DNA from 2 places in the Pseudoalteromonas sp. T1lg10 genome. Region 2 is predicted to be linked to the other one. Evidence: riboswitches for the same ligand, from Rfam matches in the RefSeq annotation. Region 2 holds a riboswitch; the other holds the start of a gene.
What was found. A riboswitch is a leader RNA that binds a small molecule or an ion and turns the genes downstream of it on or off. The one in region 2 is predicted to bind cyclic di-GMP.

Region 1: another riboswitch for cyclic di-GMP. It lies ahead of C2M17_RS01155 (Ig-like domain-containing protein); the one in region 2 lies ahead of C2M17_RS14585 (NEW3 domain-containing protein).

The regions. Positions count from the first base shown of each region.
Region 1 covers NZ_PQBV01000001.1:236,840-252,864, reverse strand. Annotated here, with positions in the region: gene C2M17_RS01165 (cysteine desulfurase) at 1-411, opposite strand, end outside; gene C2M17_RS01160 (DUF11 domain-containing protein) at 1,017-2,654, shown strand; gene C2M17_RS01155 (Ig-like domain-containing protein) at 2,737-4,551, opposite strand; cyclic di-GMP riboswitch class I at 4,648-4,731, opposite strand; gene C2M17_RS01150 (citrate synthase) at 5,250-6,536, opposite strand; gene sdhC (succinate dehydrogenase, cytochrome b556 subunit) at 6,964-7,341, shown strand; gene sdhD (succinate dehydrogenase, hydrophobic membrane anchor protein) at 7,332-7,679, shown strand; gene sdhA (succinate dehydrogenase flavoprotein subunit) at 7,680-9,452, shown strand; gene C2M17_RS01130 (succinate dehydrogenase iron-sulfur subunit) at 9,464-10,180, shown strand; gene C2M17_RS01125 (2-oxoglutarate dehydrogenase E1 component) at 10,295-13,108, shown strand; gene odhB (2-oxoglutarate dehydrogenase complex dihydrolipoyllysine-residue succinyltransferase) at 13,119-14,612, shown strand; gene sucC (ADP-forming succinate--CoA ligase subunit beta) at 14,793-15,959, shown strand; gene sucD (succinate--CoA ligase subunit alpha) at 15,959-16,025, shown strand, end outside.
Region 2 covers NZ_PQBV01000051.1:294,045-310,069, forward strand. Annotated here, with positions in the region: gene C2M17_RS14570 (DsbA family protein) at 1-10, shown strand, start outside; gene C2M17_RS14575 (hypothetical protein) at 626-805, shown strand; gene C2M17_RS14580 (hypothetical protein) at 895-3,024, shown strand; gene C2M17_RS14585 (NEW3 domain-containing protein) at 3,128-6,220, opposite strand; cyclic di-GMP riboswitch class I at 6,309-6,395, opposite strand; gene C2M17_RS14590 (ribonuclease Z) at 6,924-7,889, opposite strand; gene C2M17_RS14595 (DUF3081 domain-containing protein) at 7,968-8,225, shown strand; gene C2M17_RS14600 (AbgT family transporter) at 8,360-9,958, shown strand; gene C2M17_RS14605 (Solitary outer membrane autotransporter beta-barrel domain) at 10,009-10,989, shown strand; gene C2M17_RS14610 (DUF2254 domain-containing protein) at 11,024-12,403, shown strand; gene C2M17_RS14615 (excinuclease ABC subunit A) at 12,575-13,003, opposite strand; gene C2M17_RS14620 (MipA/OmpV family protein) at 13,006-13,887, opposite strand; gene C2M17_RS14625 (beta-ketoacyl-ACP synthase) at 13,891-15,108, opposite strand; gene fabG (3-oxoacyl-ACP reductase FabG) at 15,108-15,833, opposite strand; gene C2M17_RS14635 (ApeP family dehydratase) at 15,830-16,025, opposite strand, start outside.

The DNA.
Region 1 (16,025 bases), on a different contig from region 2:
CAAGCTAGCACCACTGCGTTTGGCTAATTGCTGCCAGGGCACTATGTTAGCGTGGTGTTCAAGCTCGCTTATTAAGATGACATCATTTTGGCTGATTAGAGGAGTCAGGCCATAGGCCACAAGGTTGATGGCCTCGGTTGCCCCCTTGGTCCAAACCAGCTCTTTGGCCTGGCAATTGATAAACTTTGCAGCCTTTTCGCGCGCCTCTTCGTAGCTTTTTGTAGCAAGTTGACTCAGCCTATGGGCGCCGCGATGTACATTTGCGTTGCCATTTTCATAAAAATCACAGATTGCATCTATCACGCACTGGGGTTTTTGACTGGTGGCGGCAGAATCGAGATAGACAACTCCCTGCTGTTGATGGTGAATAAGAGCGGGGAAGTCGCCACGAATGGCATCGATATCAAACATATTGGCTTTGAATAAGAAGGCGGCGCTAAAACAATGGCCGATATTGTAGAGAGTTACATACAAATGGCAAATAAAAAGGCCAGCATAAAGCTGGCCTATTACAAATATAATGCGGGATTATGGCCAATTGCTTAGCGATTATCCTGACTTACATAATCACGCATAGTTGACTTAGATTCTCGGCGTTTCTAATAGAATTTAGCCCTTAATTAAACTCCTAGCTAATGTGTTTGTCGGCCGGTTCAGTTAAGGGAATTAGGAGAATTAAGGAGCTCGCATACATCCAAGCATCAAAGCTAGGTGGACAGAGTGTAACACTTGATAGGATCGTCTGATCGTACTTCAAGTGCATGAAAAATAAATGAGTATTTTCGCCACTTCCTCAAAAGTGTAACATTTACCTCTATTTTATCCCAATTGCCATAATTTAAATATATAGAAATCAATAAGTTAGGTTCTGGCTTGCTTTATGCTTCTTTGGGTACTCAACCTCACTCGTTACACAGTGAGCCACATACTTGCTCGCTTTATAGCTGATTTTTAAGGCTAGTAAAAAGGTATTGCACGAGTGGGGTTTATGTCAACGATGTGAGAGGAGTGTACAAATGAAGATGCTAAATCTTAAACAAGGAGCTCTGTCCCTGTGTATTGGGGCGGTGATCTCCTTGTGTTCCCCACATGCGTATGCAGTGCATGATAACGGAATATTTGAGTTGGAGGGTAACGCGGTTCAAGACGCTATGGCCCCTCCTTATGATTGGGAGACCTTATACAATGGAGGTCTCAATAACGGTGGTAACGCCAATGCTTTCACCGGCATAGTCAATGATGAGCCCAATGCCAGTGGCGTGGATGACTCTATATTCACGGGGGGTCGTAAAGATATCCAGGATATAAGTGACTGGGGACACAAGTCGGGTAGCTCACCGGATAAGGATGAGATCACCAACGCCTATGCGGCGGCCTATAACAATGCGGCCGGCGATACCATTGTTTATTTTGGTGCCGACAGGATCTCAAATAAAGGTGATGCCTTTATGGGATTCTGGTTCTTTAAGAAACACATTGAAGCCAATCCAGATGGTTCGTTTATGGGTGAACATACCAATGGCGACGTTTTGGTACTCACCAACTTTCCACAGGCTAATAACGCCAGTCCCGAAATCAGAGTGGATGTCTGGGATGATACCTGTGGCAAGGCGGCAAACAATAACCCGTCAGTGGGTGAATGTGACGCCAAAAACCTAAGGCTATTGTATAAAGGCGCTGCTATTTGTGGTTCTGAAAGTGATGACCTAGTTTGTGCTATCACCAATGACGAGGGTGGTGCATATGACCCCACTAATTCGCCTTGGCCTTACCAGTCTAAAAACCACCCGGATCCAAATGTGTTTCCTTATGAGTCCATCTTTGAAGGAGGCATTAACCTAACCCAATTGGTCGGCGGTGATAATTGCTTTAGTAGTTTTATGGCCGAAACCCGCTCATCAAGTGAGTTTACCGCGACATTGAAAGACTGGGTGTTACGTGACTTCGAGCTTTGCAGCATAGATATCACCAAACAGTGTGGGCAAGGTCAAGTAAATGAAGCAGAAGATGGTTATGTCTATGAGTACAGTGGTGTGGTTACCAACGACGGTTCGGGCACCTTGTATAATGTGCTAGTTACAGACCTAGAAGCTGGTCAAACACATGCTCTTGGTACTTTAGCGAAAGGCGAAACTGCAAACTACAGTGGAACTTTTGAGAGTACCTCTCCAGAAGGGTTTATCAATATGGTAGAGGTGAGTGCATCGGCCACACCAGCTGGCGCATCCACAGTTACCGATACTGCGAGTAGCGAATGTGATCCTCCTAGCTTGTCAGGTGAGATTAGCGTATCGAAAGTATGTGAGTCCAACTTTGTTGAAACAAACGCAGGAGTCATAGCTAAGGTCAGTTTTTCTGGGCAAGTCTGTAATATTACTACAGAGGCTCAGCCACTAACCTTGGCCAATGTCTCTGTTACAGATGACAAAGGAGACGTATACGCGGATTCTGAGATGACTATCCCATTTGGTACGGTGGAATTAGAGCAGGATGAATGTAAGCCTTACTATGGTAGTTATATACCAACTGCCTTTGAAGAAAGTGGTCAAATTTTCAAAGATACAGTGCTCGCAACGGGCGAGTTAAAGGTTACAGGTGATCCCGTTCAAGATACTGCTTTTGCAACCTGTCCTATTTGTCCAGAGGGGGAATAGATAACTAGCAGGGATGTAAACTAAGGAGATAAATCGTTTCAATTTAAAAGCCTAGCGGTAAATTCGCCAGGCTTTTTTTCTCTTATTTATTTTTACCTCGGCCAGGCTTAGTGGCTCCCCCACCTGTATCGCCTTTTTGCAGTGCAATACTAACATTGGCCGTTGCGCTGGTGATGCCGTCACTAATGGTATAGCTGAAGCTATCGCTGTTTTTAAAGCGCTTACCAGGGGTGTAGCGTACGGTTCCATCCGATAATAATTCGACACTGCCTTTGCTGGCTCCGCTTACCGTTACTAGCCTAACCGTTTCAGGCTCTGACAGCGTATCGTTGGCCATAACGTCGACAATAACTGAGCTTAGGCTGGTGATTGCCACCTGGTCGTCATTGGCCTTTAGTACAGGTGTAATCGGCAATTCACCCGATGAACTGATAACAGTGTAAGCGACCTGTGTGCTTGCTACCTTGTCGCTATTGCTTGCATTAATTGTTAACGGATAGGTGTTGGCTGCGGCATCTACAGCCGAGGTGACACTTAGCGTAACGTCTACAGATTCACCTGGCGCAAGAGATACCTGCTCACTGTCGGCATACCAGCCCTGTGGCAAGAGCGCTCGCACGTCAATAGTGGAAGTGCCACAGCTATTTGAATCTCGATTGGTTACACTCACCTTGTAGCTAACTTGAGCTCCGGCACTGACTTCAGTGGAGGAAAGTGGCGTAGCAGATAGGCTAGGTGTCTGCGCCGCACAGCTTGTTTGACCAAAGGTGACGCTCACCTCGGCCTTTCCATCTTGTGCGCTTATCAAACTAATGGTTGCGCCAGATTCTGGATCTGTAAAGGTGCCTCCGACGGGAAGGGCCGGATCTCCCCAGTCTTTATAGCCCGTTTGTTGCTCATAATAAGAATTGGGCTTCATATGCAGTAGCTGACTACTGTACGCGTCTCCCTCGGTTGCCTGGCGCACGACAATACCGGCAGTAACATCATCGCGAAAAAAGCTGTAAGAGCGGTCAGCGAGAAAATCATCGTGGGCGATTGCTTGGCGATACTCGACATATAACCAACGCTGTTTGCCGTTGGCATCGGGGCCACGGGGAATTTTAATAGCAATTGGTTGGCCATCGTTTTCTTCATAGGCGCCGAGGGAGTAGGTACCTGTGCGCTCGGCCACACTAATTTCCGGTGCAACAGAGGAAGTCATCCAACCTAAACGCTCCTTTTGGAAGGTACTAAAGTAGCCCATATCATCATTACCCATGGTGTCATAACTATCGCCATAAGAAATTGTACGACAACTGCCGCCAAGTACTCCATCGGTGCAGTTCAAAGCATTTGCATGGCGCAGCCCTAGGTTATGTCCCAGCTCATGGGCTAATACTCTAGGTTCTCTGGCACCATTTATGATTACTCTCGAAGGTAAACTGGACGTGGTTGCAGAGCCCTCAGTAGCACAGCCATCGCCGGTGGTGAGATAGACAAAGCGCGTATAGCCTGAGAGGTCGATACCTTTAGCCTGAGCTTGTTTTTTGGCTTCCTCTTCGAGGATGTAAGAGGTATTACAATCCTGATTAGACAAGGGCACGGTAACCAGGCCTCCTACCTCGCCAGTAAACCAAAGCTGTCCGTATGAATTCGCCTTGTAGTAATCATTGATGGTACCGAACATCAGTTCACGGGCTTCTGCGCTGGTCATAGGCTGCTCCGCGGGGTTTTCCTGGAAGTTAACCATAAGGACCAGGGTTTTTTGCTCACCGGTTGTAGAAGCCAGGGAAGAGGCCGAGTAAGCAACACCGGATAGAGCCATTACGCTTGGGAGAAGATATTTGGCAATGGTTTTGCCCCCATCGTTAAGAGCTGGGAGAAATGCTGTTAGCTTATTGGAAGATTGTTTCATGTTTACCTACATCAAAATAGCTCAGCGATACAGCGCAACAAAGCGAATAAAGTGTTCGTGCATGAAAACGGGAAGAGGGAGATGACATATCATCGCCTCGGCAACTCCGCTGCCTTAGACAATGTCCTTAGGCCGGTCGTTTTGCGTATCAAGGTTTCCCTTAATTTGCCTTTTTCTAGCTAACAATATCTGTATGCTTGAGCGTAAAATTAGTAAAAACGGCTTTTAAGCTCATATCAGTAAGGAAGTGCCTGTTGTTTACATTCCATACGATTCGTGGAGGGATGGTATAAAAAATGATCAACTCAAGCAAGTAATCTAAGGGAGAATTTTTAATGTTTTTTCATTAGATTTTTGAAGGCTGAAAAAACGTTTTGAAACTCAATTAGATGCTGAAAAGATAGGCAGGAAATTAGATCAAGATATAGAGTTTAGATAGGCACGAAATAAATTTATATATTTACAAGAACATTCAGTAAGGCTTCATTTTCACCATGAACCAAACGGGGTGATAATTAGTTTTTGGTTCTATAACATATTGATTTTAAAGATTTTAAAGATAGGAATTTTGTTTTTTCAGCTTTCGTTCATTTTACTTTGCAAAAGCCCCAAAAAACAAAATCGGCTAAAGAGAATTCTTTAGCCGATTTCATCGTAGTTAAGTAGATGTTTACTACTTAGTGCCTACAGCAGGGCGCTTAACGCTTATCCTGGCTTACGTAGTCACGCATAGTTGCGCCTTTGTATAGCTGACGTGGGCGGCTGATCTTGTGACCAGGCTGAGATAGCATTTCATCCCAGTGTGAGATCCAACCTACGGTACGGGCCATGGCAAAGATAACGGTGAACATGCTGGTAGGAATACCGATAGCCTTAAGAATGATACCTGAGTAGAAGTCTACGTTCGGGTATAGCTTCTTCTCAACGAAGTATGGGTCTTCCAGAGCGATTTGCTCTAGGCGCATAGCTACGTCTAGTAGTGGATCTTCGATGTTAAGTTCTTTCAGTACTTCGTGACAGGTTTCACGCATTACCGTGGCACGTGGGTCGAAGTTCTTGTAAACACGGTGACCGAAGCCCATTAGACGGAACGGGTCGTTCTTATCTTTCGCTTTAGCAACGTATTCGTCGATACGGTCAACCGAACCGATTTCTTGTAGCATGGTCAAGCAAGCTTCGTTAGCACCGCCGTGAGCAGGGCCCCAAAGTGATGCGATACCGGCTGCGATACATGCATAAGGGTTAGCGCCTGAAGAGCCGGCGATACGTACTGTCGACGTTGACGCGTTTTGCTCGTGGTCGGCGTGAAGCATAAAGATACGGTCCATAGCTTTCGCTAGCACTGGGCTTACCTTGTATTCTTCCGAAGGCACAGAGAACATCATGTGTAGGAAGTTTTCTGCGTAGCTCAGATCGTTACGTGGGTAAACGAAAGGCTGACCAATAGTGTATTTGTAAGCCATGGCTGCGATTGTTGGCAGCTTGGCGACTAGGCGAATGGCGCTGCGTTTACGCTGAATTGGGTCGGCAATGTCTAGGTCCTGGTGATAGAAAGAAGACATAGCACCAACTACACCACACAGCATGGCCATTGGGTGTGCATCAACACGGAAACCCTGGAAGAAGGCTGCAACCTTCTCATGGACCATGGTGCTTAATGTGATTGAGTTTGAGAATTTTTCAAGTTGCTCTGCTGTTGGCAGTTCGCCGTTTAACAGTAGGTAGCATAGCTCGGTGTAGTTTGAGTTTTCGGCTAGTTGGTCGATAGGGTAGCCGCGGTGTAGTAGTACACCCTTGGCGCCATCGATGTAGGTGATAGATGAGTCACAAGAGCCAGTCGACATAAAGCCTGGGTCGTAAGTGAAGTAACCGTGAGAGCCCAAGGTACGAACGTCGATAACGTCTTGACCCGCTGTGCCTTCATAAATTGGAAGCTCGATAGGGTCGTGTCCATCAATATGAACTGTGGCTTTCTTATCTGCCATCTATTTATCTCCTAATAAGAATAACAAGCTGCTGCTGTTATGCGTGATACTAATGTTAAGCAAATTGCGCTCATTCTAACGTACAAGAGGGGTAGAAAGTCAATTTTAATGCATCTAGGTATAATAAATATTCCTCACAGATTAAATATTATACCAATGGCTAATTCGCAAACCTGCGAGACTAAACAAGAATTGTAATATCCTCTACAGACTTATATACTGTCTGAGGTTCAATACCGTAACGTCTTTGAGTAAACCGATTATGACAAATCAGTGGAAATTCGCTTTAAAGTCGAACACCTAAAGTGAATTTTTCGCATGTCTACGGTTTATTTCTGTGAGCGCATTTATGCAGTGATGCATAAATGGTTATAAAAACAATGTAGATGGCTCTATTTTTCAATGTGAGCAAGATGGGCAAGTAACTGTGAAAAAGCAAAGACCTGTAAATCTCGATCTAACGACCATCTCTATGCCAGCAACGGCCAAAGCATCAATTCTTCACCGCGTCACCGGTGTAGCAATGTTCTTTGCCTTGACCTTTGTGATTTGGGCATGGGCTGAGTCTCTATCTTCTCCGGAAGGATTTGAATTTGTCAAAAGCCTGTTAACCGGGTTTGTTGCCAAATTTATCGCCTGGGGTACCCTCACCGTTCTTTCGTATCACTTCATCGCAGGTGTACGCCACTTAGTCCAAGATTTGGGCCCGTGGAAAGAATTAGACTCAGGTAACGCGACGGCTAAAGCAGCCCTAGTGTTATGGGTAATTGTTGCTGTTTTAGCGGGAGTTTGGCTATGGTCTTAAATCAAGCATCTCTTAAGCGCAATGGCGTTCAGGATTTCGTATCTCTTCGTGCTACAGCGCTAGTTATCAGTGCTTACGCACTATTTATTATTGGTTATCTGCTTTGCACTCCAGCACTAACCTATGAAGCATGGTCAGGCCTATTCGGCAATCTAGCGATGAAAGTGTTCACCCTGGTGGCACTAATTTGCATCATGGTGCATACACGCATCGGCCTATGGCAGGTATTAACTGACTACGTAAAGAACGCTCAACTACGCGCGTTTCTTGGCTTCGTACTAAACCTTATGGCTCTTGCTTACGTAGTGATCGGCCTATTCGTACTATGGGGTGTTTAAGTGAAATATTCAGTTCGCGAATTTGATGCGGTAGTAATTGGTGCCGGCGGCGCGGGTATGCGTGCAGCACTAGCTATCACCGAATCGGGCAAGTCTTGTGCTCTTATTTCTAAAGTTTTCCCAACTCGTTCACACACAGTTTCTGCGCAAGGTGGTATCACAGTTGCGCTAGGTAACTCGCACGAGGATAACTGGGAATGGCACATGTACGATACCGTTAAAGGATCTGATTACATCGGTGACCAAGACGCTATCGAATACATGTGTAAAACTGGCCCGGAAGCTATTACCGAGCTTGAGAACATGGGTCTACCATTCTCACGTTTTGAAAATGGCCGTGTATATCAGCGTCCTTTCGGCGGTCAGTCTAAGAATTTTGGTGGTGAGCAAGCGGCTCGTACAGCGGCTGCTGCCGACCGTACAGGTCACGCACTGCTACACTGCCTATACCAACAGAACGTTAAAAACAAAACCAACGTTTATTCTGAGTGGTATGCGCTTGATCTAGTTAAAAACGACGACGGCGCCGTTGTTGGTTGTACTGCAATCGACATCGAAACCGGTGAAGTTGTTTACTTCAAATCGAAAGCCGTGGTTCTTGCAACCGGTGGTGCAGGTCGTATCTTCGCCTCTACTACAAACGCGCACATCAACACAGGTGACGGTGTTGGTATGGCAACACGTGCCGGCGTTGCGATGCAAGACATGGAAATGTGGCAGTTCCACCCAACCGGTATCGCCGGCGCGGGTGTACTAGTTACTGAAGGTTGTCGTGGTGAAGGTGGTTACCTTCTAAACAAAGACGGCGAGCGTTTCATGGAGCGTTATGCGCCAAACGCCAAAGACCTTGCTTCTCGTGACGTTGTTGCTCGTTCAATGATGACTGAGATCCGTGAAGGTCGTGGTTGTGAAGGTCCTTGGGGTCCTCACATCAAGCTGAAGCTAGACCACCTGGGTGAAGAAACCCTTAACCTACGTCTTCCTGGCGTATGTGACCTGGCGAAAACATTCGCTCACGTTGACCCTGCAAAAGAGCCAATTCCAGTAATCCCAACCTGTCACTACATGATGGGTGGTGTGCCTACAAACGTTAACGGTCAGGTTCTGAACGTAGACGGTCAAGGTAATGAGACACTGGTTGAAGGTCTATTCGCGGTAGGTGAGATTGCCTGTGTATCTGTACACGGTGCTAACCGTCTAGGCGGTAACTCACTACTTGACCTTGTGGTATTCGGCCGTGCCGCCGGTAACTTCCTAGGTACTTACCTGAATGATTACCAAGCACAGCGTGATGCTTCAACTGACAACATTGATGGTGCTCTTGCGCGCTTCAATCGTTGGGAAACATCTAAGCCTGGTCAAGGTGAAGACCCAGTTCAAATTAAGAAAGATCTACAGCAGTGTATGCAGCTTAACTTCTCGGTATTCCGTGAAGGCGATGCCATGGCAACGGGTCTTAAAGAACTTAAAGAAATCCGTGAGCGTCTACAGTTCGCCCGTCTTGATGATAAATCAAGTGACTTCAATACCCAGCGTATTGAGTGTCTAGAGCTAGACAACCTTATGGAAACCGCGTACTCAACGGCAGTTGCAGCTAACTTCCGTACCGAGAGTCGTGGTGCACACTCACGCTTCGACTTCCCAGAGCGTGATGATGACAACTGGCTATGTCACAGTATCTACAACCCTGAGACTGAGCAGATGTCAAAACGTGACGTTAACTACGCGCCTAAATTGCGTGAAGCGTTCCCACCTAAAGCTCGTACTTACTAGGAGAGATGACGATGGCAACTTTAGAATTATCTGTTTATCGTTACAATCCAGATGTGGATAACGCACCGCGCATGCAGGAATACACCCTAGAGGTGGAAGAAGGCCGCGATATGATGGTGCTTGATGCCTTGATTCTGTTAAAAGAACAAGACCCAAGCCTGGCATTCCGTCGTTCTTGCCGCGAAGGTGTATGTGGTTCTGACGGTGTTAACATGAACGGCAAAAACGGCCTTGCATGTATCACGCCTATTTCTGCGTTGCAGAAAAACGGCAAGGGTAAGGTGATCATTCGTCCACTTCCAGGTCTACCTGTAGTGCGCGACCTCGTTATTGATATGACTCAGTTCTATACCCAATACGAGAAAGTGAAGCCGTTCCTGATCAACGACACACCGGCAGCAGGCGAGCGTCTTCAGTCAATTGAAGAGCGTGATAAGCTTGATGGCCTATACGAGTGTATCTTGTGTGCCTGTTGTTCTACTTCTTGTCCGAGTTTCTGGTGGAACCCAGACAAATTTATTGGCCCTGCGGGCTTGCTACACGCATACCGCTTCCTAGCGGACAGCCGTGATACGGCAACCGAAGAACGCTTGGCCGATTTGGACGACGCATTTAGCGTATTCCGTTGTCACAATATCATGAACTGTGTCAACGTGTGCCCGAAAGGCTTGAATCCGACTAAAGCGATTGGTCAAATCAAATCAATGCTTCTTAATCGTTCTGTTTAAGGGCATAATAACGCAAAGAATGGCTAGACATCTGTCTGGCCATTCTTCGATCACTTACTCAATTATTGAGTAGGCTAGACAATGTAAATCTGCGCTAGATAAAAGGGCTTATAAATGCACGATGGTGTGATGAAGGCATGGCTAGAGTCTTCTCATCTATACGGCGGCAACGTTGCTTATGTTGAGGAGCTTTATGAAGCATATCTTGATGATGTGACTTCAGTGCCAGAAGAATGGCGTGTAGTGTTCGAACAACTTCCAAAAGTGGAAGGCGTGGATGTAGAAACCAAACATTCACAAGTTAGAGCCGAATTCGCCGAACTGGCAAAAAATAAACACCGAGAAGTAATTATTGCAGAAGGGGGTCAAGCTGACCCGAAACAGATCAAAGTTCTGCAACTTATCAATGCTTTTCGTTTCCGTGGTCATCAAAACGCGAACCTTGACCCCTTGGGTCTATGGCAGCGTGAGCGCGTACGCGATTTAGACTTAGAATTCCACGGCCTTTCCAAAGAAGATTTCGACACTGAGTTTTATGTAGGTTCATTCGCTGCCGGCGGTGAAATGATGAAACTGGGTGAACTTTATCAAGCACTTAAGACTACTTATTGTGGTTCTATTGGTGCTGAATACATGCACATCACATCGACCGAAGAAAAGCGTTGGTTACAACAGCGTTTAGAATCGGTGCAGGCTCGCCCGCAATTCGATAGCGCTACTAAAAAGCGTATTCTAAAAGGTCTGATTGCCGCCGATGGTCTAGAGAAGTACCTGGGTGCTAAATTCCCAGGCGCCAAGCGTTTCTCACTGGAAGGTGGTGACGCCCTAGTACCTATGTTGAAAGAGCTTATTCACCGTGCAGGTGAAAGCGGTCAACAGGAAGCGGTTATTGGTATGGCCCACCGTGGTCGTCTAAACGTGCTTGTTAACGTACTGGGTAAAAACCCATCGGCGCTGTTCGATGAGTTCGCCGGTAAGCACAATGACACGCTAGGCTCGGGTGACGTGAAATACCACATGGGTTACTCGTCTGATTTCGCAACCGCTGGCGGCAGTGTCCATATGGCACTTGCATTTAACCCGTCGCACTTGGAAATCGTAAACCCGGTAGTTATGGGCTCGGTGCGTGCTCGTCTAGACCGTCTTGGTTGCGAAAGCGGCTCTAAAGCGCTGCCTATCACCATTCACGGTGACTCGGCGATCGCCGGTCAGGGCGTGGTGCAAGAAACCTTCAATATGTCGCAAACCAATGCCTTTAAGGTAGGTGGTAGCGTACGTATCGTTGTCAACAACCAAGTTGGCTTTACAACCTCGAACCAAGATGATGTACGTTCTACAGATTACTGTACCGACATCGCTAAAATGGTTCAGGCACCGATTTTCCACGTCAACTCGGACGACCCAGAAGCAGTTGCCATGGTTACCCAAATCGCTCTTGATTTCCGTAATCAGTTTAAGCGCGATGTGGTTATCGACCTGGTATGTTACCGTCGTCACGGTCACAACGAAGCTGACGAGCCAAATGCAACTCAGCCTTTGATGTATCAAAAGATCAAGAAGCACGCGGTTCCTCGTGAAATCTATGCGCAGCAGTTGATTTCTGAAGGCCTGTTCACTGAGGCAGAAATCAAGAACCTGGTCGATACCTATCGCGGTGGTCTTGATGATGGTCACTGTGTGGTTGAAGAAATTGAGCCAGAGACCAAGCACTCTTCAGAGTGGTCTAAGTTCGTGGGTCACGATTGGGATACCCAATACGATGCCAGCGTATCTGTTGAAAAGCTTAAAGAGCTTGGTAACAAGGTAGCGTCTTACCCTGAAAACCACAAGGCTCAGTCTCGCGTTAAGAAAATTTACGACGACCGTAAAGCCATGGCCGCCGGTGACAAGTTACTGGACTGGGGTATGGCGGAAACGCTTGCTTACGCAACCATGGTTGAAGAGGGCACGGACATCCGCCTAACGGGTCAGGATTCAGGTCGTGGTACCTTCTTCCACCGTCATGCGGTTGTACACAACCAAGCTGACGCTTCTACTTACTTGCCGCTACAGCATATCAGCGAAGCGCAAGGTAAGTTTGAAGTATACGACTCGGTGCTTTCTGAAGAAGCGGTACTGGCATTCGAATACGGTTATGCCACGGCAGAGCCAACGTCACTGGTTATGTGGGAAGCGCAATTCGGCGACTTCGCCAACGGTGCTCAGGTTGTATTCGACCAATTCCTAAGTTCGGGTGAGCAGAAGTGGGGCCGTCTTTGTGGTCTAACTTGTTTGCTACCACATGGCTATGAAGGTCAGGGCCCAGAGCACAGCTCGGCACGTCTTGAGCGTTTCCTTCAGCTGTGTGCCGACCACAATATGCAGGTATGTGTGCCTTCGACTCCAGCACAGGTTTACGCCATGCTACGTCGTCAGGCGGTACGTCCTCTTCGTCGTCCGCTTATCGTAATGACGCCGAAATCATTACTACGTCACCCGCTTGCGGTATCGTCTCTGGAAGAACTTTCTGCAGGCGTATTCCACAACATGATCGACGAGATCGATGATATCGATGCGAAGAAAGTTGAGCGTGTGGTTTTCTGTAGCGGTAAGGTTTACTACGAACTACTGCAAGAGCGTCGTAAGCTGGAAATCGACAATATTGCTATTGTGCGCGTTGAGCAATTATACCCATTCCCGCATCAGGAAATGGCGAACATTGTTGAGCGTTACAGCCATGTGAAAGACTTTGTATGGTGTCAGGAAGAGCCGCAAAACCAAGGCGCTTGGTATTGCTCGCAGCATCACTTCTGGAATTCAATTCCACAGGGTGCCAACCTAACATACGCAGGTCGTAAAGCCTCTGCAGCACCTGCATGTGGTTATATGGCCGTACATACTAAAGAACAACAAGCGTTAGTCGCTGACGCGCTTACCATTAAAAAATAAGGGATAAGAGATGACCACAGAAATCAAGGTTCCTGTTCTTCCTGAGTCAGTTGCTGACGCTTCGGTCGCAACGTGGCACGTGAGTGTTGGCGACAAAGTAAGTCGCGATCAAAACCTGGTTGACATCGAAACCGACAAGGTTGTTTTAGAAGTTGTTGCACCTGCTGATGGTGTGATCACTGAAATCAAAGAACAAGAAGGCGCAACAGTGCTGGCCGAGCAGGTAATTGCCATTATCGGTGAAGCTGATGCCGCTGACGCTGGTGCTGCACCAGCTCCATCTGAAGACAAAGCCGCTCCAGTTGCTGCTGGCGCACAAGAAGGTAAAGAAGTGGATATTAAAGTTCCTGTACTTCCAGAATCTGTTGCTGATGCAACAATCGCAACATGGCACGTACAACCTGGTGAAGCGGTAAGCCGCGACCAAAACCTGGTTGATATCGAAACTGACAAAGTTGTTCTTGAGGTGGTAGCACCTGAAGATGGCGTAATGGGTGAGCACATCCATGGTGAAGGCGACACAGTACTTGGTGAACAAGTAATTGGTAAGCTAATCGCTGGCGCCACAGCCGGTGCTGCACCAGCCGCCGCTCCTGCGGCTGAAGCGTCAAGTGACGACAGCGCTGCCGATGCGCTAACGCCTTCTGTACGCCGCCTAATTGCCGAGAAAGGCCTGGATGCTTCGCAAATCAAGGGTTCTGGCAAAAATGGTCGCGTAACTAAAGAAGACGTTGATGCCTTCATCAAGAGCGCGCCTGCTAAGCAAGAAAGCACAGCCGCTGCTGCGCCTGCTCCTGTTGGCAACCGTACGCAAAAACGTGTTCCTATGACACGTCTACGTAAGACCATTGCTAATCGTCTACTTGAAGCGAAGAACTCAACAGCCATGTTGACTACCTTCAACGAAGTAAACATGAAGCCAATCATGGATCTTCGTAAGCAATACCAAGAAGTATTCGAGAAGCGTCACGGTACCCGTCTAGGTTTCATGTCTTTCTACGTGAAAGCAGTTGTTGAAGCACTTAAGCGCTTCCCAGAAGTAAACGCGTCAATCGACGGCGATGATATTGTTTACCACAACTACTTCGACATCAGCATCGCGGTATCTACTCCGCGTGGTCTAGTGACTCCGGTTCTTCGTGACTGTGACAAGCTGTCTCTTGCTGAAATCGAAAAAGGCATCAAAGATCTAGCGATCAAAGGCCGCGATGGCAAACTAACTGTTGAAGATATGACAGGTGGTAACTTCACCATCACTAACGGTGGTGTATTCGGTTCACTGCTTTCTACGCCTATCATCAACTTGCCGCAGTCTTCAATCCTAGGCATGCACAAGATCCAAGACCGTCCTATGGCGGTTAACGGTAAGGTAGAGATCCTACCTATGATGTACCTAGCACTATCGTATGACCACCGTCAAATCGATGGTAAAGAGTCGGTAGGCTTCTTGGTAACCATCAAAGAGATGTTAGAAGATCCTACACGTCTTCTATTAGACGTATAAGCGTCAAAATTGCATATAAATTAAGCTGCGACCCTTGTCGCAGCTTTTTTTTGCCACCTTTAGTCGTACTAGGGTTTTCAAGCATTGCCATGAGAACTATACTAGGTGCGCAATTTGGGATGGTTGAATAAATTGCATATTTATTCAGCTCTTTTAGTACAAAAAATTGGATAAAGCATCATGAATTTGCATGAGTATCAGGCAAAACAACTTTTTGCCGAATATGGTTTACCAGTTTCTGAAGGCTACGCATGTGACACGCCTCAAGAAGCTGCTGAAGCTGCTGATAAAATCGGTGGTGACAAATGGGTTGTTAAATGTCAGGTTCACGCCGGTGGCCGCGGTAAAGCGGGCGGTGTAAAACTTGCTGACAGCAAACAAGAGATCAAAGATTTCGCTCAAAACTGGTTAGGTAAAAACCTAGTAACTTATCAAACTGACGAAAACGGTCAGCCAGTTGCTAAGATCCTTGTAGAAAGCTGCACAGACATTGCTAACGAACTCTACCTTGGTGCTGTTGTCGACCGCGCTTCACGTAAAGTTGTTTTCATGGCGTCAACTGAAGGCGGTGTTGAAATCGAACAAGTTGCAGAAGAAACGCCTGAACTAATTCACAAAGCTGAGATCGATCCTCTAGTTGGTCCTCAAGCTTACCAAGCTCGTGAACTAGGCTTCAAATTGGGTCTTAACCCAACACAAATGAAGCAATTCGTTAAGATCTTCATGGGTCTTGCGAACATGTTCAACGATTTCGATTTCGCTCTACTTGAAATCAACCCTCTAGTAATCACAGAAGAAGGTAACCTTCACTGTCTAGACGGTAAAATCGGTGTTGATGGTAACGCGTTGTACCGTCAGCCTAAAATCCGCGCTATGCACGATCCTTCGCAAGAAGACGAGCGTGAAGCTCACGCTGCACAGTGGGAACTTAACTATGTTGCACTAGACGGTAACGTAGGTTGTATGGTTAACGGTGCAGGCCTAGCAATGGGTACTATGGACATCGTAAACCTACACGGCGGTAAGCCAGCTAACTTCCTAGACGTTGGTGGCGGCGCGACTAAAGAGCGTGTAGCTGAAGCGTTTAAGATCATCCTTTCTGACGACAACGTTAAAGCTGTTCTAGTTAACATCTTCGGCGGTATTGTACGTTGTGACATGATCGCAGAAGGCATCATCGGTGCAGTTAAAGAAGTTGGCGTAAACGTTCCTGTAGTTGTACGTCTTGAAGGTACTAATGCTGAACTAGGTCGTGACGTTCTTGCGAACTCAGGTCTAGACATCATTGCTGCAGAATCTCTAACAGACGCTGCTGAAAAAGTTGTTGCTGCTGCGGAGGGCAAATAATGTCTGTACTAATTAATAAAGACACTAAAGTAATCTGCCAAGGTTTCACTGGTGGTCAGGGTACTT
Region 2 (16,025 bases):
CGGCGAATAATCCATCCCAGATAGTGCGACCCGCCAACCCAGGCCAAGGTCGCGCTATTTTTACTTTACTTAGCCTTACCTGAAAATAATCACATCACGCCTGTGTAAGCCCTCTGTATTTTATTCTCTTTCTTTATGCCAAGGCCTTGCTACACAGGCCTAATTGTCGATATCAACCTACTGCTATCGAGTCTCACGCTTCGCGAAAAAGTGTTCGTATCTGTTCACCACCGGTTGAACAATGACAAAAAAAATAACATATTGATATTTATAATATTAATTTAATTTTGTGAGACTTTGGAAGATGATTTTTTAAGCAAAGTGTTACACCTGTGCAACACCCACCCCGGAAAAGCCCCCATAAATAAGATCAAAAACATTTAAAAACAACTAGATAGCACACTGGCACAAAGCATGCTCTATAACGCTACTAGATAGGATTCTGCGCTATGGACACCACTTAAATATGGGCCGCCATAGACAGTAGCTAGACACGGCAAAAACGCCGAAGCAAGTAGTAAAAAGCAAAGTGGACACTTGAGAGAAATCCAGCCTTATTCCGCAGTTAAAAGTGCCGCACTTACATACGTTTTATCAATATTAACGATTGACTGAGGTCATGATTATGAAACGATTTAACTGTAAGCAGCTTGTCAGAGCCCTGGGTGTCGCCCTGATAAGCACCGCTAGCCTATATGGCATTAGCACCACACCCGCACACGCATCCTTCTTCCCGCAGCAAAATAATGAGGCCTGTATGGCCGAGCAAGCGGGATTTGCCCTTAATTTACCGCCAATGACGTAAGGGTCAGTAAGGTAGACAATGTTAAAAACCTCGATGGCACCACACCTGTCACATGTGAACTCGGCGGCGAATTCACCTTCATAGCGGATGTGACCATCACCACAACGGCCACTAAACGATACGACTACTCGGTTTATTTGCCTGAGGGTGCCTGGAGCGCCCAGGAGTTTAACACCTCCAACACCTGTTCTGTTCTGCTTGGTCAAAATGATGATCCAGGGGTCGACCTTGAGGACGGTCTAGATGCCTGTGCCGATATCGGTAAAGGCAAAGGTTTAGATGAGACCCATTTGTATGAAGAAGAAGTTATAACTATGTTTTGCCGCGATGATGATGACTCCGGTAAGGCCGAGTTTAACTATTGTATGGCCTGGCACAATAAAGAAGATGCCGATTGCTCAATAAATGATCCCGCAGCACCTGGCACCCCATCCAAATGCCGTTGCGATTCCTTCGATATTGATGTGTTTATCAAACCTAAAGCTCCTGCCATCCAAAAAACGCTTGTTGGCACCAGCACACATACTGAACCTGGCGGGGTATTTACTTATACCCTTAGTTTTACCAACCCTAATACCACACCGGCACCTGGGCAATCTATATTCCTAACTGAACTTTCAGACTGGATAGACAAAGATGCCGACGGCAGCTATGAAACAGAGATTGACCTGTGGGGTGCTACCACTACGGTTGATGGCGATACTGCTGAGGGTGTTTACCTGACAAGTAGCACTTGTCAAAAGCCGGCAGAAGGTGAGAGTGAAGTTGAAGTGTTCCCAGGCAGCACCTATAGCTGTGCATTTAGCGTGCATATTGTTGACGGCAGTTTGCCGACAATTCCAACAGCTCAAAAGTACAACGATCTTATCGCAGCTAGCTTGGAAGACAAAAATGGCGCGGTCATAACCGATGGTGATGAAGATCCCACCAATGACTCTTGCTATGACAAGCTAGCTGCTGCGCAATATGCTGCTGGTGATCACTGTAGCCCAGAAAGGCAGGTGACCATAACTAACCTACCTCCGACTATCAATGTCACTAAAACAGCAGATGTAGAGCAAGTGCCTGAGTCAGGTGGTGATGTTGTATTCACTGTGGTGGTTAGCAACACCTCAGATGACTGGGATTCTCCGGTTACCCTAACCTACCTCGTAGACGATATGTTCGGCGACTTGAATGGTAAGGGCGATTGTGCAACCGGTGGTACTATTAGTAATACCACAGATTACACTTGTAGCTTTACCGAAAATCTCGATGAACTTGATGCTAACTCAGATGATGGTGATCCTCTTGCACATACCAATGTGGTCACGGCTAAGGCAACAGATGATGAAGGTGACGAAGCAACGGATTCTGATTCCGAAACTGTGATGATAAGTAATGTTCCATCAGAGGTCGACCTGCAAAAAGATGCCAACCCAGAGACCGTTGCCGAAACGGGTGATGATCCCACCATCTTTAGAGATATTGATTACACCTTTACATTTAGCGTTGCTGCGAGCGGGAATGATACCGTGACCTTCGACGAGTTAGACGATGACATGTTCGGGGATCTCACCGATAGCTGTATTGTAGATATGTTTGATGATGGTGAGGGTGGTGGTCTACAACCCATTGCTGACGATGCGTTGAACGACGGCTTCGATCTAGCGCCAGGACAAAGCGCCAGCTGTACTATAACTCTACAAGTACAGGGTCTCGATGGTGACTCTCATGTAAATTTAGCAACCATATATGGTACCGATGAAGATGGGGACGATGTGAGTGACTCTGATGATGCAACCGTTACCTTCACCCCACTTGATGCAAGTGCGGCTATGAAGTTTGTCACCAGTTCGCTAGTTGTCGTTGAAATTAATAATGGTGGTGTTCGTAATGCCAACCTTACTTCTCTGCAAATCTGGGATGGTACAGATATAGCTTCTAAAATGTCAGTCTTTGCCAATCCGGACGTAGTAGATGAATTCAGAGTACTTAATAATGGTGGTTCACACTTTGGACATGTTTACCTTCCTTGCGTCTCGAATACTCTACTAGGGTACTCCGGTATAGCTACAGGGACTGATACATACACATGTGCCTTTACCATCGAATGGTATCCTGATCTCGAGGACGCAGCGGCAATTGACATAACAAAAGCTATCGAGGCCGTTCTTACCGACACAGCTGGCGACACTGCCGAGGCGCAAGTCAGCATCAAAGTTATCACTGTACAATAGGAGTATTAATAGCAGTTTTTAATAAAAGATAAGAACAGCCGAGGTTCACTCCTCGGCTGTTTTTTATGTTTATTCCTCAGTACTACCTTAATAGTGGCAGAGATTAATTCTTACCCTTCCCCTTATTACCACCACCGCCAGTGCTGCCGCCAGCCAAGGTTACATTTACAGTCGCCGTTGATTCTAGTTGCCCATCGCTAATGGTGTAGCTAAAGTTATCGCCGTTTTTAAAGTTTTTTGCCGGCGTGTACTTGATACGGCCATCGCTCAGTACCTGCACACTCCCCTTGGCACCTTGAGTCGCGCTCTTAACTACTAGGGTATCGCCATCGATATCCTTATCGTTACCAAGCACATTAATGTAAATGGCCGTTTTAGACGCCATGCTTACACTGTCGCTATAGGCAACCGGCGCATTGTTTTGTTGCTGTGCCACGCGGTAAACCAAGGTACTGGTGCTGCTGTAGGCGGTATTTGCTACGTCCTTAGCCGTCAAGGTCAAATTATAGCTGCCCGCATTGGCGCTGGTCGCTGACATTACACTGACACTGACCGTCGTAGTCGTGCCACTAGCCAGGGTAACCGAGCTGTTGCTAGCGCTCCAGCCGCTTGGTGTAGCAATGCTCAAGTTATAGGTCGCATCGCCGCAGTCCTGATTCTGGTTAGTGATCTCGACGTTATAGCCTTGTACTGTGCCGGCATCAACTTCAGCACCTTGTGCATTAGCTACAACAAGTTTTGGTGCCGCTAATTTACAACTGGCCACCGGTGCCGCAACCTGATAAGTGGCGCTGGCCGAGCTTTGGTAACCGCCGTTATTACGATTGACGGCAACCAGGCTAAAGTCATACACACCGGCATTGGCATCCGCCGCCGAAGTAACACTAACGTTTAAGGTTTGTGATTGACCCGGCGCCAGAGTTGCACTTGGGCTAGTTGCTTTCCAGCCTGCAGGGAGGCTTGCCTTCACATCAAAGGTCGAAGCCGCACAGCTATCCGCATCCTTATTGGTCAGTGTGCCTTGATAAGTCACAGTTGTGCCCGCCGCTACCTGAGTTGAGCTGGTGTTTTGCAAGGTCCATTGTGGATTTGCCGATACACAGGCAGCCACTGGCGCTTCAACCACATAAGAAGCCACAGTGCTTGCTTGATAGCGACTATCGCTGGTATTCACACCCTTAATGGTGACATCGTAGAAGCCCTCTGTAGCGGTAGTGCTTGAGGTTACGCTCAAACTAACCGTGGTGCTTTGACCCGGTGCCAGGCTTACGGTTTGCTGTGTGCTATTCCAACCTGATGCGACTTGCGCAGACACGTTATAGTTGCTGCTGCCACACTCGGCACTGTCGTTATTGGTTAACGTGGCACGATAAGATACAGTTTCACCAGCCTCGGCCCACACACTGCTGCTTGATGCCAGCGCAAGGCTTGGCTGGGCCGCAGTACAAGTTTGATGGCCTGAGTAGCTGATATTCACACCCACGCCTGAGCTATCGGCCCACTGCGTGGTAATAGTGACACCGGCTACTGCATCGTTATAGCTCTTACCCGCGACTAAGGCAGCATCATCCTGATCATATATAGAGCTGCCAGGGGTCATATCCATCAAGATACTGCTATTAATATCATCTTCCGATTTATTGTAGTGCATCAAGACCCCTTCGGTAATCGGCTTGCCCGCTAAAAAGCTATCAAAACCAGTGCCTTGGCGGTACTCAAGGTAGTACCACAGAGGCTCGCCCGTGGCGGCATCGGTACCACGGCGTACCTTCAGACCCTTGGCCTGACCACTTGAGACTTGTTCATAAGGCTCCAACTGATAGCTACCACCCGCATTGGCGGTAATAATTTCACCGCGCTCGGCCGTCAACCAACCTAAGCGTTCCTTATTGAACACATTAAAGTGGCCTTCTGACCGGCCCATAATATCTAGGCTGTCACCATAGGTAAGAGCACTGCATAAGTCATTATTAACATCGTTGCCGCAATTGAGTCGTTTGGCATGTCTTAGGCCAAGGCCATGGCCAAGCTCGTGGCCAATAATCTTAAGGTTGAGCTCACCATTGATCCAAGCTTTTGATGGTGAGCCACCGACTGTACCCTGACCTTGCCAACTACAACTGTTATTCTTCGGTAGCATATAAACTAGACGCTTATACTGGCTCAAATCGATACCATTATCTTTGGCCGCCTGCATGGCATACTTATCCATACCTAAATAACTACAGGTGGTGTCAATTGGCATGGTGTAATAACCGCGCACATCACCGCTTAGCCAGGTTTGGCCGTATGAGGCTTCCTTGTAATAGTCGTTAACACGGCCAAACACCATCTCTTCGACTTCTTGGGTTGTCCAAGGCTTAACTGGGTTATCTTGGAAGTTCAGCATTAAGACCAGCACTTTTTGCTCACCTATGGTGCCGGTAAGTGCGGCCTGAGTAGAGGTGCTGGTACTGGAAGTATCACTACCAGCTGCAAGCACTTCTAAACTCGCCTGCTCTTCGCCAAGAACCAAAGCGGTTTGCACATTTTCCTGCTCACCATTGTCAAACTGCCAACCTTTAACGCGCACCTGGGCACCAGATTGCAAAAGTTCAGTGTCGATACTATCAGGCACAAAAAGCTGAACCTTGTTATTAGCGCTTGTTAGGTAGTAGCTTAGGCGGATTTGACCAGCTTGATCTGAGTCTTCATAAACGAATTCCAGTTGACCCACCAGCTCCGCTTGTTGGGCTAGTTTGGCTTCGATATGCGCAGGCATGCCGGTACGCTTGGCGTTTGGCATCACTGTACGCAATGCGGCATTGGCATCAAGCTGTAATAAGGCGTATTGGCTGGCCTGGCGGGCAGTCACTAATTCTTCTAGTTGTTGCTCAAAGGCAGGAGAAAATTTGTCTTTGCCACCCTTGCCGGCGCCCTTGTTAGCACGGCGAAGCTCGCCCATGGTGGCGGCAAGCGCTAGGGTTTGCTGTTCTAATTGATTTTTCTTAGCTTGAGTGTCAGCTTGATTTTGTTTGAATACTTGGCCACGGCCCGTATGCTCATGCTGCATCGCACTCTGTACGCCGTTACCGTTTGCAGCATAAAGGTTATTTGAGGTAAAGCCCAAAGTAGTTGCCAAAAGTCCTAGGCCACAGGCTTTTAAAACAGATGAAGAAAGTTTATTAGGCGTTACGACGCCTTTCGTTATAGTCACTACTAGAACCTCTCAAAGTTTGTACATCACTTCGAAAGCTCCCAGTTTTATGACCAAGTCAATAACCGAGCTCTATCAACGCGCCTCTTTCGGTAATCCAGCTGCCCACTGCCTTAAACAGTTAGGGCCTGTGATTTTGCGTACATTAGTTTCCTAATGTTTGCCGTTTCGAGAGTGCTTTCGAATCTTACTTCATGGACCATTGGGGCCCAAGCGAAGGCGCATTCTAACAAGGTGATTTAAGGATTCTCAATGATAAAATTGATCTTTTTTTGAGCTATTTTTGAAACTTTTTATAAATCAATGGACAAGAAACGAACAAAATTGTAACTGAACAAGGCGTTCAGGATAAAAATGCGGAGAAACAGCTCTTTTTAGATAAAAATATCAATTAATGCCAACTGAACAGCGGATTTAGCTAGATTTTTTATTTTACTTCGGAGCAGATCAAAGCACTATCCATGCTTGCCCAGTTTTAAAGTTGAGCACAAAAGTGCAAGTATACAATTTTCAACCTATTGTATTTCTGTGCTTTATTAATAGATTTGTTCATTTTTTAAACAGTGCGATACTTAGTCTTCCAAAAGACTATAAAATACAGCTAACTAACTATTGGCAAAGCCTTTTTCGAGTATACGCACTATTTTAGAATGATGACTTTCTGAAATTCAGCAAAAGACAAAGTTAGTGAACTCATACTAGGTTATTCCTTGTTAAAGTCACTTTGCACTAGCCTCACTTCGGTGTTTTTCTCCACCGCGACTACCATGCCGTCGGTTGCCAAAAACAAGCGTCCGCAATACACACCTTTAGCCTCATCGGCTATTGCCGACATGCCCTCTCCCGGGCCATATCGGGCACTAAAGTGACTCAGTAACAGCGCCGGTAGCGCCTGCTTTTGCGCATAGGCGCAGATACGCTGCACATCGCTGTGTCCTGTATGGGGGCCCACCTTTTGTAAGTCTGCGGCGAGAAAGGTAGCTTCATGAACCAGCAAATGCACACCGGCAATTACTGGGTCTAAACAACTGGGCGTCTCATTGTCACCACAGATAACAAGCACCCTGGGTTGCCAAGCGAAATAGGTATAGTCATCAGCGCGCAATAGGACGCCGTTATAGCTCACATCCTCACCACGTTGCAGAAGGTTGTAATGGGAGCCGCTGGCTATTTGCTCTGCCCTCAGGCGTTCAATATCCAGTTTGCGCGGAATTTGGGTTTCGATAAATTTAAAGCCCTGGCTTGGCACCCTGTGTTGCAGCGGGCAGCTTTGAACCTTAACCCAACCAAAGGTTTGCCCACTAAGTTCCTCAAAATCTACAAGCTCAAGATTAAAGGGTAAGGTCCATTCGCTCATTGCCATGGCGGCACGGACAAACTCCAGCACCTCTGACGGTGCCACTATTCGCAGTGTCTGGGTACGTCCCGATAAACCTGCCGAAGCAATTAAACCCGGTAAGCCATAGCAATGATCGCCATGCTTATGAGTGATAAACACAGCCTCAAGGTGATATAGCGCCAGCTTGGTTTTTAATATCTGATGCTGGGTTGCCTCGCCACAATCGACCAGATACCAGGGCTTTTGATCGTCACGAAACACCGCATAGCCGGACACATTTCGGCTTTTGCTCGGTGTTCCTGAGCTGCTTCCCAATACTTGAACTTGCACCTGTTTACTCCTATTTTTTGTGCTGTACGCCACATACCCAAAGATTATAACTTGTCCCTTATCGCAAGGATCTAGCTTATGAAAAATGAAATCGACAGTAAAACCCTGCTCCGTGCTTATGAGCGCATTCAGCAACATGGCGAACAAACCGAGCAAGGCAAGTTTTACCAAGGCTTGTACGCCTATTCTGATCTTGATGGCTATACCTTGTACCTGCAAGGCAGCGGCGTACTTTTACGCTTTGGCTTTCATAACACCTATCACCTTGATTATCAAAGTGAGAAGAACAAATCTGACTTTATGAACAAGCTACTGAGCATAGGTAAAGAGCCCTAATTTGCCTGTGCTTGCCATGCTGATTTTCCCCGCTATTCACCGCTTATAGGCGCGAGTTTGCCGAAACACCATGATCCCAAGGGCCATTAATGGTATCTTTGTCCGAATTTGTGACACCAAGGGATAATAAAGGTATGACCAAGGCTGTATCCTCCGCCGTACCGGAACAACAAGAACAACAAAAAGGCTGGTTTAATCGCTTTCTAGCGACCGTCGAGTTTCTCGGTAACCTGCTTCCACACCCCATTACATTATTTGCACTTTTCTGTGTTGCCATAGTGGTGATCAGCGGCATCGCCGACTGGGCCGGACTTAGCGCCATTGACCCTCGCCCAGAAGGCGCCAAAGGCCGCGATCCCGATGGTGTTATCGAGGTAGTGAGCCTGATGAGCGCTGAAGGCCTCAGACGTATTTTCGAAGGCCTGGTTACCAACTTTACCGGCTTTGCCCCTTTAGGTACCGTACTGGTTGCCCTACTCGGCGTGAGCGTTGCCGAGCACTCAGGTATGCTTTCTGCGGCCATGCGTGGCATGGTGATGGGCGCCTCAAAACGTCTGGTTACCTTTATGGTAGTGTTTGCCGCCATTCTTTCTAATACTGCTTCTGAGCTCGGCTACGTGGTACTTATTCCGCTGGCGGCGATGATTTTCCATAGCCTTGGCCGTCACCCCTTAGCCGGTTTGGCTGCCGCCTTTGCCGGTGTATCTGGCGGTTACAGCGCTAACCTGTTACTAGGTACTATTGACCCATTATTGGCCGGTATTACCACACCAGCGGCACAAATGATCGACCCAGATTATCAGGTCGGCGCCGAAGCCAACTACTACTTTATGTTCGTGTCCGTATTCCTAATCGCCATCCTTGGCACCTGGGTGACCGAGAAAATTGTCGAGCCGCGCCTGGGCAAATACGACCCGAGCGAAGCCAGTATCGACCTCGGCGAGAATAAAATTGAGCACCTTAGCCAGCGCGAAAAAAGCGGCCTAAAATGGGCAGGTCTTACCTTCCTGGCCTTGGGTGTATTACTTGCCTTTACCGTTATCCCGGACGACGGCATCTTACGCCATCAAGCCACCGGCGAAATTAAGGGCTCACCCTTCTTAAAAGGCATAGTGGTCATCATCTTTATCACCTTCGCCATTCCGGGCTTTGTCTATGGCCGCGTGGTTGGCACCATGAAGAATGACCGCGATGTCATTGATGCCATGAGCAAGAGCATGAGCTCCATGGGCATGTATATTGTGCTGGTGTTCTTCGCCGCCCAGTTTGTTGCCTTCTTTAAATGGACCAACCTTGGCACCATATTAGCCGTAAACGGCGCAGCCCTGTTACAGGCGCTGAATCTGACCGGCCCCGAGGTGTTCGTGTTCTTTATCCTGATGTGTGCGCTTGTTAACCTTAGCCTGGGCTCTTCATCGGCACAGTGGGCGGTCACCGCACCTATTTTTGTGCCCATGCTGATGCTAATTGGCTATGCGCCGGAGACCATTCAGGCGGCCTACCGTATCGGTGACTCGGTAACCAACCTGATCACCCCTATGATGAGTTATTTCGGCCTGATATTGGCGGTGGCCTGTAAATACAAGAAGGACATGGGCATAGGCACACTGGTCGCGACCATGTTGCCGTACAGCATGATCTTCTTCGTTGGTTGGGTGTGCTTATTCTATCTTTGGGTATTCGTACTGGGTATGCCGGTGGGTCCGGGCTCACCAATCTATTACCAACCTTAATAACATCCTCAGCCGGCCTTAGTTGCCGGCTTTTTGTTAGCTGCTATAGTGTGACTATTCAATTGGTTATTAAGATAACTGTGCGTATTTTCTTCCTTATAACCCTGATTTGCCTGCCCTGTTACAGCATCGCCGGCGCAGCAAAGCTGTTGGAGCAAAACTTCGCCACGGCCATGGTGCTCACCAATGGCGAGTCAGTAAGCCTGGGTTATGGTCATTTCAGTAGTCCGGCGGCACTGTTTGATAACGACTCGCAAAGCGGCAATGAATTACGCCAAGACCTCAATGTGTTTAATGTGCCGTTTGGTATCAAAACCACCAGCCCGGAAATATTCAGTCAATATAACAGTGAGTTGCATCTGCAAGGCAGCTACATAGACCAAAAAAACAGCCTAAATCTTTTTAACCAAGAGCGCGCCGATAGCTTCGAAGAAAGCATCTATGGGTTTGGCGCCAACTGGATATTTGAGCGGCCAATCAGCTCTAAATGGTGGTTCGGTTTTGGCGCTCGTCTGCAGGGTTTTCGTTATTACAACGACTACGACTATAACTCTCAGCTCAGCAGACAGGTATTGGCGCCAGCCCTCGATGGCAGCGTAGTTAACATTAGTGCCAACGCCCTTGTTGCCAGCCCGCATGTAGAGATGATGTATCGCCTACCTCGCCATTGGGGCTACTATGAATATAAAACCAGTTATAGTTATTACTACGGCACCACACTGGTGGAGCCTTCAGCCTTGGGTAAAATAAGGCCGGAAGGCTGGCGTTATCAAAATGGCATTAAGGCGCGTTTCGATACCGCGCATATAGGCCAGTTTACTCAGGCCATCTATATTAAGGCCCATCGCGTCGACCTAGGGGGAGACAGCGCCAGCGCCTTTGCAACTAATCATTTTTATGAATATGGCGTAGGTGTATTACTCGATACCAGCACCTGGTCTTCCTGGTTGGAAAATATCGGCATTGGCCTAAACTATCATCATGGCAGCGCCCTCGAAGGGGGCAGCATTGTGCTGTATTTTAACGAGTAGCTCGCTGACAATAACATAGAATAATGAGGTATTTATGCGCACGCCCCGGAAAATAGCAGATCAATACCGCGCCATTGTCAGCAGCATTGGCTTCTACCCTGCGATTATTATTACCCTCTTTATGTTGTTCGCCATGGTACTGGCCAATATAGAATACCAAGGCTGGGTAATGCGCATAAAGCAGGCCTGGCCGGTGCTCTTTGTTACCGATGTTGATACCGCCAAAACCCTGCTCGGTATCCTCGCCGGCGGCCTGATCTCGCTCACCGTGTTTAGCTTTTCCATGGTTATGGTGGTGTTAAACAATGCCGCCGCTACCTTGTCGCCACGGGTGTTGCCTGGGCTTATCTCCATCAAGGCGCACCAGTATGTGCTCGGCATGTATCTGGGCAGCATAGTCTTTACCCTGCTTACCCTGATGAATATCCACACCGAGGGGGAGACCTTGCAAACTCCGGCTTTAGGCACTTTTTTCGCTTTGGCCATAGGTATTTACAATCTGGTGCTCTTTGTATTCTTTATCCATTCCATTTCACGCTCCATCCAGGTCGACAGCGTACTGAATACCCTGTTTGCGCAAACCAATAAGCAACTGCAAAACCTGATCGCCTACCAAGATCCGAGAATTGCCGCCGCGGTGCCGGATTATTGTGATTGGTATCGACTCAAAAGCCCTCGCGCCGGCTACTTTAAGGGTGTGCATACCCAGCAACTGAGTAAGTTGTTAGCACAACATGAGCTGCGTATGGTGACCGAGGTGGAGCCGGGGTTTTTCTGTGTTGAAGGCTTTCCCTATCTGGCGCTGGACAGAGATATTAGCGCCGATGAAGAGCTCTGCGAGCAAATTCATAAATGCAGCGTATTTTATATCGAGGAATACATAGGTGATCATTACAGTTATGGTCTGCGGCAAATTGCCGAAATTGCCATTAAGGCGCTCAGCCCGGGCATTAACGACCCAGGCACAGCGGTCAAAGCCATAGATATGCTTAGCATACTGACCATTGCCCGCCTGCATGTGGCGGATCATAACTACACCCTACTCAATACCGAACAGCAACAGTCGCCTTTGCTCTGGTTTTATGAGCCCAGTCTGGCCTCCCTGCTGGAAGAGAATTTCGACCCCATCCGCCACTATGGCTGTAATGACACCACGGTACTGGTCAACCTGATTGAGGCGTTAAAGAATATTCTGTTTGTTTGTGAGCACAACCGAGAATATACCCAGGCGCTGTATCGTTATGTGCAGGCCACGGTTTATGACGCCGAGCACTGTATTGACAACCCCTATGAGCGCGAGCGCATTAATCGCATGCTTACCCGTATGAATGAGGTCGCCAACAAGCGTGGCGACGATATTCATTTCAGCCTAAGCGACAAAGACGCCGAGCCCAGAGTTACCTTGCACAACTAAGCTTGGCCCTAGGCAAACTGCTGTTTCAGGGGAGGCGCATGGGCTGCTGCTCAGAGTTACGAGCGTGAGCGTTAGGAGTTGCGAGCGCACGTGCGATAACTGGAAAAAGAAAAGGCTGCCTTATTCATAATAGGAACAGGTAGCCTTCATTACTTAGCCTTTAACCAGTACTTAGCGTTTAACCAGCGTGCCTTTTAGGGAAACGCCCGCCATTAAGAAGCCGGCGCCACATTCGAACTCGGTTTCACTGACAAATTCACGCTTTTTATAATAAGACTGGATATTCACCACCGCATTCATACCCTCACGCTTGGCGCGCTCCTGCAAGGCCTTTAGGGCACTTAGCATCACCCATTGGCAGGCTTCCTTGTCGGACTTATTAAAAGCATTGGTCTTTTGGTTGGTGGTCACCTCGCCGTAGGTTTCCTGCACCTCGCCATAAGCCTGATTACCGAAATACAGCGGCACATCAAGCAGGGCATTTTTAGCCTTAGTAGTTTCCAGCAATTCGGCGATATTATATTGGCCTATATCGTCACGAGCCATGGCCGTATTTGCCGTTAGTGCCAGTCCCAGTGCTAAAAATACTGATTTTTTCATCGTTAATTTCCCTCTACGTTATAAAACTTCCATGCCAGGCCGATGCCAAAGGCAAGATTATGATGTCGCTCAACCAAGGGGCTATCGCGCCACACCGCATCCTTAATGCGGTAATACTTTACAAAACCACCAAGCCACCAGCGCTTGCTGTCGTAATTGACACCCACGGACAACTCGCTGCCGCTGTAACCGGATTGCGGCTTATATGCTTGGCGCTGCACCGTGCTTTGGTGCTCACCTACGCCGTAAAAATAATCAACATACTGGCTGCTGGCATAGTTAACTGCGCCGCGGGCGGTGATGCTCACCGTCTGCTCAGACTCTTGCCAAAGTAATTGCTGCCATTGCATATAAGGGCCCATTCGAAAGCCGATATCATCAATGGAGGTGAAATCAGTAGCCAGCGCCTTTCGCACAAACAAACCGCTTTTCAGGTAGTTATCACTACGTGGCTGTCCGGCAAAATAATAATCCAAGGCTGGACCTAATTCAAATACCCAATCCAAGTCGTCCATGCCCGAGCGGGCTTGATTGTCCTTGCTGTCCACCGCCAAACTGGCGGTCGCTGACACATCCAGGTGCCAGTTATCACTTTGCCACAAATAACCCACAGCGCTGTTGCGGTCGACACTCATGCGTTCACTGCGATAACGCACATAGGGCAAGGGCACGGTATACTTGTTATGCTCACTCGAGCCGAGATAATGAGGTAAGGAGGTGGTAAAAATTCCCACGCCCAATTCCAGCTCACGGCTGCTTTTAACTGCGTCTTTCCCTGCCTTGTCTTCGACGGTTTTAACACTGTCCTCATTAACCCCCTCGGCAAACGCGGGGGTCAATGAACATAGCAAAAGCAGCACATAGACCATCAATCCCTTGCGCATGGCTTAAACTCGCTTAAAGATCAAAGAGGTATTAATACCGCCGAAGGCAAAGTTATTACTCATCACGTAATCACAATCTAGTTCTGTGCCTTGTGTTAAGTAATCAAGCGGCGCGCATTGCTCGTCCACCGAGTCTAGGTTGATGGTGGGCGCAAACCAGCCATCACGCATCATCTCGATACTGGCCCAGGCTTCAATGGCGCCACAGGCTCCCAAGGTATGGCCGAGGTAGCTCTTTAACGAGCTGATGGGCTTGGCACCCAGGGCATTAAAGGTGGCATGAGATTCGGCGATATCACCGCGATCCGTGGAGGTGCCATGAGCGTTAACATAACCTATCTGATCGGCACTAAGCTCGGCGTCTTGCAGCGCCATTTCAATGGCCACCTGCATGGTCTCACTGGTGGGCTGGGTGACATGCTGACCGTCAGAATTACAGCCAAAGCCGACGATTTCCGCCAATATGGTGGCACCGCGCGCCTTGGCGTGCTCATATTCTTCTAAGATCAGAGTCCCGGCCCCCTCGCCTATGACCAAACCGTCCCGTTTGCTGTCGAAAGGACGCGGCGTTGCCTTAGGGTTATCGTTGTTGCAACTGGTGGCGTACAGGGTGTCGAACACCGCCGCCTCGGTAACGCACAGCTCTTCGGCACCCCCGGCCACCATCAGCTTTTGGCGGCCGTACTTAATGGCTTCATAGGCATAGCCTATGCCCTGAGAGCCCGAGGTACAAGCGGAGCTGGTGGTGATCACCCGGCCCTTAAGACCGAAAAATACACCGATATTCACCGGCGCCGTGTGCGCCATCATCTGAATATAGCTGGTGGCAGTCACGCCACTCATCTGCCCCGACTTCATCATATCGGCAAAGGCAATGAGCGGTGGTGTTGAGCCGGTAGATGAGCCATAGGCAATACCGGTATCACCATTGGTCAACGCCGGATGCCCCAGCAGCTCGGCCTGTTGCAAGGCACGTTCGGTGGCCACTGTGGCCATTAGGGCCACACGGCCCATGGAACGCACCATTTTGCGTTTATAATGGCTTGGGCGCTCAAAATGGGTGACAGGCGCCGCCAACTTGGTATTGAGATCGCTGATATCATCCCACTGCCCCATGGTTTGCACGGCATTTTCGCCACGCTCAAGGGCTGTACGGAAGCTCGACCAATCATCACCCAAGGCCGTAATACAGGACATGCCCGTAATCACCACACGTTTCATTATACTAATCCACCATTGACGGAAATAACCTGACGGGTAATGTAACCCGCCTGATCCGAGGCCAAGAAGGCCACGGTTGCAGCCACTTCATCGACACTGCCCATGCGTCGCATCGGCACATGTTCAAGCAGCATCTTGGTATCGAGCTCGGCGGTCATCTCGGTTTCAATCAAACCTGGCGCCACACAGTTTACCGTGATTTTACGCTTGGCCAGCTCCAGCGATAACGCCTTAGTAGCACCGATAATACCGGCCTTGGCGGCACTGTAGTTTACCTGACCACGGTTTCCGGCAATACCCGACACAGAAGCCAAGGTAATAATGCGCCCACCCTTGCGGGCACTGACCATGGGCATAACCACAGGGCGTACGACATTATAAAAACCATCAAGGCCTGTGCTTATCACAGTATCCCATTCTTCGTCTGTCATCGCCGGAAAGGCGGTGTCTCGGGTAACGCCAGCATTACAGACCACGCCATAATAGGCGCCGTTGGCAGCGATATCCGCTTCCAGCTCTTGCTTGGCCTGGGCTCGGTCGGTGACATCAAAAACAAGAATATTAACCGCTCGACCTAAGGCGCTAATTTGCTCGGCTACCTGCTCGGCCAAGGCCACCTGCGAGCGGCAATGCAGCGTAATATCAAAACCTTGCTCTGCCAATTGCAGCGCCACGGCCTTACCGATCCCACGGCTAGAGCCGGTCACTAAAATACGTCTGTTCATTGATTTTCCTTAATAAATTTCATTGGATCGGCGGGTTGGAAAACATTAATTTTGGCTTCGACCAAACAATCACCCTGATCTTCAATACGACAAGCAAATACACTTAAGCCGGACTCGTCCTGGATCACCTTTTCGACCAGAATATCCAACAAGATGCCCTTGTCAAAGCGCGGTTTATGACAGCGAATTTTA